Regions from separate parts of the Ferdinandcohnia sp. GQ5 genome, predicted to be linked through region 1. Evidence: predicted binding sites of a transcription regulator. Region 1 holds the regulator's gene; the other holds the start of a gene.

Region 1 (3,420 bases):
CGTCCAAGATTAACAGATCAGGCTTGGTTAGTAATAGTTTACAAAGGGCAAGGCGTGTCTTCTGACCGCCGCTTAAGCTGGATATTTTGGTTTGGTAGTCTTCTTCTGTAAAATTAAAACCATGTAGAATGGATCGAATATCAGCTTCGTATTGATAGCCTCCCTTTTCCTTAAAATCAACCTGTAGCTGATCATATTCTTCAAGTAATTTTTGGTAATCATCCGGATTTTCAAAGAGGGATGGGTCTCCCATTTTAACCTCTAAGTCTCTAAGGTCTTTTTCAAGCTTTTGTAAGGAGGCAAAAACAGTTAGCATTTCCTCCCAGATGGTCAAACTCGATTCAAGTCCTGTATTCTGAGCGAGGTAATCAATGGTAACACTTTTCGGTTTGATAATTTCACCGCCATCATGAGACATATGGCCAGCAATAATTTTTAAAAGTGTTGATTTTCCAGCACCGTTTCGTCCAACGATGGCAATACGGTCACGAGTTTGTACTTCTAACTTTATATTCGATAATATAAGATCAGCAGCAAAATACTTTTTGAGCTGATTTACTTGTAGTAAAATCATGTTATTTCACCTCTTGTTTCTATCATCAGTGTATCTTATATTGTCTAATTAGAGCAACTGCAATGATATTGTTCACAGATGTATCAAAGACAGATGTGTTAAAATAGTGTATAGTTTATGGGAGGGTTTGTTTATGTCATCATTTACCCATTTTAATGAGCAAGGTCGTGCCAAGATGGTCGACATTACGGAAAAAGCAGATACTGTCCGTACAGCAATTGCAAAATCAAGTATTACTGTAAATAAAATCATTTATGAGCAAATAATAAATAATGAGGTTAGTAAGGGTGATGTCCTTGCTGTTTCTCAGGTTGCCGGGATTATGGCAGCCAAAAAGACGTCAGAGTTAATTCCGATGTGTCATCCATTGGCATTAAAGGGCGTTGATATACGTTTTAGCTGGACAATCCAAGATGAATATATTTTAAATATCACGGTTTCAGTTAAAACAAAGGGCAGTACAGGTGTCGAAATGGAAGCACTTACTGCTGCATCTGTTTGTGCGCTAACTGTCTATGATATGTGTAAAGCGGTTGATAAAGGAATGGTCATTGGACCAACTTATTTGGCTGAAAAAACAGGTGGAAAGAACGGAGATTTTATAAGGGAGCTATAGTTAGTTCCAAGTTAGTGGAGGAATTAAGGTGAATCTTGAACAATCAAAAATACCACAAGCAACTGCCAAAAGGCTGCCACTTTACTATCGATTTTTGAAAAATTTGCATGCCTCAGGAAAACAGAGGGTTTCATCTGCAGAACTAAGTGATGCGGTTAAGGTTGATTCCGCAACAATTAGGAGAGATTTTTCTTATTTCGGAGCATTGGGAAAAAAAGGGTATGGTTATAATGTCAATTATTTATTATCCTTTTTTAGTAAGACCTTAGATCAAGACGAGTTAACGAAGGTTACTTTAATCGGTGTAGGGAATTTAGGTACAGCATTTTTACATTATAATTTTTCAAAAAATAATAATACAAAAATTGAGCTTGCGTTTGATGTGGATTATAATAAGGTAGGTAGTAGTATTGGTGGAGTAAAGGTACACCATCTTGATGACCTGGAAAAAGAATTGCCTGATGATGTAACGGTGGCTATTCTAACGGTGCCGGTTGGGGCAGCTCAGTCGATTACAGACCGCTTGGTTAATAAAGGGATCAAGGGTATTCTTAATTTTACCCCAGCACGAATCAATGTGCCTGAACATATTCGGGTTCACCATATTGATTTGGCCGTAGAACTACAAGCCCTTGTATATTTCTTAAAGCATTATTCAAATGATTCAAATGATTCAAGTGAAGAATAATAATAGATCTTATAATTGTAGGGAGGTGACTTACAGTGGGAAGTCTTGGATTCGGTAGTATTTTATTGATTGTATTTGCAGCGTTATTAATCTTTGGACCGAAGAAGTTGCCTCAACTAGGAAAAGCAGCGGGTAATACATTGCGTGAGTTTAAAAACGCAACAAAAGGTTTAGCAGACGATGACGATGATGATGTTAAGAAGAATGAAACTCAAGATGTGAAGTAATGATAGGATGAGTCACATGAATGAAAAAGAAATGTCCGTCTATGATCATATTGGAGAGTTACGAAAACGACTGATCTACGTAGTCGTTTTCTTCTTCATTGTTGCATTAGGAAGCTTTTTTCTCGCAGAGCCAGTTATTCTCTATTTGCAAAATGCAGAGGAAGCAAAAGAGCTGACAATGAATGCTTTTCGTATGACAGATCCAATTAAAATCTATATGCAATTTGCTTTTATCATTGCCCTTGTTATCTCATCTCCTTTTCTCCTTTATCAACTTTGGGCCTTCATCAGTCCTGGCTTATATGAAAAGGAAAGAAAGGTAACCTTGAGTTATATTCCGCTTTCGGTAATCCTTTTTCTAATAGGAGTTTCTTTCTCCTACTTTATTTTGTTCCCGTTTGTAGTGAACTTTATGACAAGGTTAGCGGTACGCCTTGATATAAATCAGGTGATTGGAATTAACGAATATTTTCAATTCCTGTTGCAATTGACTTTACCGTTTGGCTTTTTGTTTCAACTGCCGGTTATTGTGATGTTTTTAACAAGATTGGGAATAGTAACACCGATGTTTCTATCTAAAATACGAAAGTTCGCGTATTTTATTCTATTAGTCATCGGAGGTTTAATCACACCTCCTGAAATAATCTCGCATTTAATGGTTACAGTACCGTTATTCGGATTATATGAAATCAGTATTCTTGTATCAAAAAGTGCCTACAGGAAGGCACTAAAAGCAGAAATGGAAGCGGCAAATTCGATAGAGTAGGGAAGTCTATAAAAAAAATAACCTCCGTTGTGAGGTTATTTTTTTGTTTTTGAGATCTTTTTTATTTTACTGTGAAGGACAAACATTCGGATAGCCACACCAAAGTCGAATGTTGCGACAAGTGCTAGAAGGATGGTAGAGAAGTTCCAAACGGTCTCTGTTGCACTATTAATCGCAATATAGGTAAACAGAATCCCCATTAGCGTGTAAATGATGCCCATTACAAAAGGTGAAGTTCTTCGCATAAATTAAAAGCCTCCAATAAATGTCTGTTGCAGCTTCTCGGCTTGCTTCATGATCCTTTCTATATCATCTGCAAAAATCGTTTGAACCACTACAACAAAAGTATTCATTGCAACATGTGCAAAGATTGGAACGATAATCCGTTTTGTCCGTACATAAAGGAAGGCAAAGGTAAAGCCCATCGCTGTATAAATCAGAATATGCGTAAAGTCCATATGCACTACTGCAAAGATTAACGAACTAATCAGGGCAGAAATGAAAAAGTTAAATTTTTTATATAAGGAACCAAAAATAATTTGGCGAAAG
Region 2 (3,420 bases), on a different contig from region 1:
TTCATGTCAATAAGGAACTGTATAGTAATGGAAGGATCAATCAAGAAAAATTAGGGGCGGTAAGCCGATTGGCAGGAAATTATTACGCGAAAATAGGAGAGGTTTTTGAAATTGAGAGACCAAAGTAGTCATGATTGGTCTCTCTTTTTCTTTTTCCTTTGATATTGACTTTGGCTTTGGTTCTGATTTTGACTTTGGTTTTTGTTTTGAATTTGATTATAGTTCATGTTTTGACGTTGATTATGGTTCATGTTTTGTCTTTGATTTTGGTTCATGTTTTGGCTTTGACTAAGATTTATGTTTTGACTTTGACTATAGTTCATATTTAGGCTTTGATTTAAGTTAAAGTTTTGACTTTGGTCCTGGTTCTGGTTTTGGTTATTTTTTATGATTTCTTCAAGCTGTTTCACTTTTTCCTGAAGACTATCAATATCTTCCTGCATCTTTTGCTTATCTTGATCTGACTGGTAATCGTCTACTTGAGATTTAAAGTCATCAGAAACATCGGCATTTAGCTGAATGATTGCACCAATAGTTGCTAAAGCGTCACCGGTAGCAGATAAAACACCGCCAATTATTCCTAAGATGGTTCCACTATTGTTAGGTGGTTTATATTCAAAAGTTCCCGGAGTAGAGTTCCCGCTTTTTACACTTTTTTTGGGGTCAGTTGCAGCGGTGATAACAATAGCCCTTTTATCCTTTTCCATGAACTCCCCCCATAACTATTTCAGATATTATAGGGTCACAATTAGCCCATTTCTAATATATTCACCCAGACTTATAAAGGTGTAGAATTAGTTTTTAATAATCAAACTCTATCCTGTTTTTGTTTTAGGTACAATCTTACGAGGAGTAAAATTGATATCCTCTGATGAATAGACGGTTACGATAAGAGTTCCTCCATGTACCTTTGCACGAATTAATATTGGTTGATTGTATGTATTCTTAAAAAGAAAGTCAGGCCCATACCAACTCACCGTTGCATCGCGCCCAGGTGGTACATAGCCAACACGTTTTGTGTGAGAATAGCGTTTTACAATTTCAACACCTGCACGATCAACAGCATTGAAGAGTGTGGAGGAAGTCTGGCATATTCCACCCCCGATTCCTTCAATTAGTTCTCCCCGAATGATTTCAGGTGCAGGCTGATACCCTCTAGCAGCAGTTCGTTTTCCAACCACTTTATTAAAAGAGAAGGTTTCATTTTGAAAAAGAACATAGCTATCGATGGCTGCTGCTGATAGAGCGATATTTGTGGAGCGCTCCTTATTGGAAGAGTTAAAGTGCGTTACATACTGCCCAATCTGTTTTACTCGAATCGTTGATAATAGCTCGCTATCTACACGGGGATAAATACGCTGTATCGGTACTTCAAGGTATTCTCCTTTTCCGAAGAACGAAGAGTAAAATAATCTTGAAAATTTGTCTTTATCTAATTTTATACCCACATGTTCTTTGATAATTTCATTTGACTTGCCAATTTTTGCATCCTTTGGCTCCTCATATACCTGTTCTTCTAAATAGGTAAGAAAGTCTGTGAATTTTTTTATGTTTAAGGTGTGTATGCCGAGCAGTGGTGTAGAGTATTCAGAACGATTAATAGTTGCGATTGGTTCTCCTTTATAGGTTATGTAAAGATTATCCTGAGGATGGAACTGCTGTACAGAAAGGAAAAACAACATTGCTAACAATATTTTCAGTGTCCCCACCACCTTTTCGAAACTCTTTTTTTATAGTATGGATGGTTACTTCGAATTCCATTAAAAATAGGAGAAGTTTTTTCGTTTTAAAATTTGTAACAAATTGTTCAAATTCAAAAAAAAGCCTGTGATTTGCGTCACAACAAGGTTTAAGGCATTTATGTTAAGATAATTATTTTTTACAAATACTTCCTTCCCTTTTCTGTAACAACTTTTTGATATCTCGCATGTTATCATCATTTACACAGTGATAAGCTTTATAAAATAATTTCGCGAAATAAAATTTAGCTTCATTTTTTTCAAGATATTACGAAAAAAACAAGTAGCTAAAAAATTTTTGACAACTTTGTGAAGTTGTACACATATTCGTCACAAGCCACATAGTTGTGAATGAAGAGCATCCATTCGGAAAGGAGTACAATAATGAAAATCAAATGGTTTTTCTTATCGATGGTTATTACTATTGCCACAGTGCTTGCAGGTTGTGAACCCGTAATGGTTCTTGATCCTAAAGGCCCACAAGCCGAGAGGCAAGCCCATGATATCTTACTCTCAATTGGAATCATGGCATTCGTAATTATTGTCGTTTTTGTATTGTTAGTTTATATGCTTGTAAAATATCGAGCTTCTAAAATGCCAGAGGATTACGAGCCACCACATATTGAAGGGAATCCGTGGGTTGAAGCGATTTGTATTGGTATTCCAATCTTAATTGTGGGTTATCTATCAGTTGTTTCGGTTCAAAGTAACTACATTGTCGAGTCAGCTCCTCAAGGCTATGAAGAGCAAGAGCCATTGGTTATTTATGCATCATCCTCCGATTGGAAATGGCACTTTAGCTACCCTGAAGAGGATATTGAAACAGTCAATTATCTATACATCCCAACTGATCGTCCACTTGAATTCAGACTTTATTCATATGGTCCAATCACAAGTTTTTGGATTCCACAACTTGGTGGGCAAAAGTATGCCATGGCCGACATGATCACAACTCTGCATCTTGCAGCCGATGAGCAGGGTGAATTAATGGGACGAAATGCAAACTTTAGTGGTAAAGGATTTGCGGAAAATAGGTTTAGTGTAAATGCCGTATCTCCAAAGGATTTTGAAGAATGGGTAGATGAGGTTAAAGAAACTGCACAACCTCTCACTGAAGAAAAGTTTGAAGAGATACTAGAACCAGGTCATCTCGGACAAATGACGTTCACCGGAACTCATTTAGGGTTCGCACCACCGCCAGAGCATAACCATGGATCAGATGATACTGAAAAAGGTCATGAGGACCATGAGGATGAGCATTCAGAGCACGAAGGTCATACAGAACATAACAATCATTAATAACAGAAATAATTTGAACGCCGAATTTATACTTCAGATAGGAGTTTAAAAAGGAGGATGAAGAGGACCACGTCGACAAAAACGCCACGGCCTCATGTCTTGTCGGCACTAGCACGTCCTGTGCGTCGAAATTTCAAGTGTCCTATTCACCGGACTTTTTAAACATCATCTTCATTTGAAAGGAGTAACAACGGATGGAATTCTTCGAACGTTTTGCCATACCACATCCAAGTCCCGCCATCTATGCAGCGATGGTTGCAATTGGACTTACGGTAATTGGAATTATCGCCGGATTAACCTATTTTAAAAAATGGGGTTACCTATGGCGTGAATGGTTAACAACCGTTGACCACAAACGAATTGGTATTATGTATTTAATCTC

What was found. The regulator Rex, encoded in region 1, represses fermentation and respiration genes when NADH is low (regulators of the CRP and FNR family bind a similar motif). The targets are predictions, from matches to a motif close to TTGTGAAATATTTCACAA.
Region 2: a site for Rex is predicted at 2,047-2,064, ahead of qoxA (cytochrome aa3 quinol oxidase subunit II). Genes of this name have one in related genera too.

What each region holds. Positions count from the first base shown of each region.
Region 1 is NZ_JCAXEW010000032.1:6,682-10,101, forward strand. It holds gene AC6CHV_RS25230 (ABC-F family ATP-binding cassette domain-containing protein) at 1-574, opposite strand, end outside; gene moaC (cyclic pyranopterin monophosphate synthase MoaC) at 708-1,190, shown strand; gene AC6CHV_RS25240 (redox-sensing transcriptional repressor Rex) at 1,219-1,878, shown strand; gene AC6CHV_RS25245 (twin-arginine translocase TatA/TatE family subunit) at 1,914-2,105, shown strand; gene tatC (twin-arginine translocase subunit TatC) at 2,122-2,871, shown strand; gene AC6CHV_RS25255 (YdiK family protein) at 2,907-3,116, opposite strand; gene AC6CHV_RS25260 (CPBP family intramembrane glutamic endopeptidase) at 3,120-3,420, opposite strand, start outside.
Region 2 is NZ_JCAXEW010000012.1:175,692-179,111, forward strand. It holds partial or broken gene AC6CHV_RS16075 (flavin reductase family protein) at 1-128, shown strand, start outside; gene AC6CHV_RS16080 (hypothetical protein) at 129-707, opposite strand; gene AC6CHV_RS16085 (VanW family protein) at 816-1,682, opposite strand; gene qoxA (cytochrome aa3 quinol oxidase subunit II) at 2,124-3,038, shown strand; gene qoxB (cytochrome aa3 quinol oxidase subunit I) at 3,233-3,420, shown strand, end outside.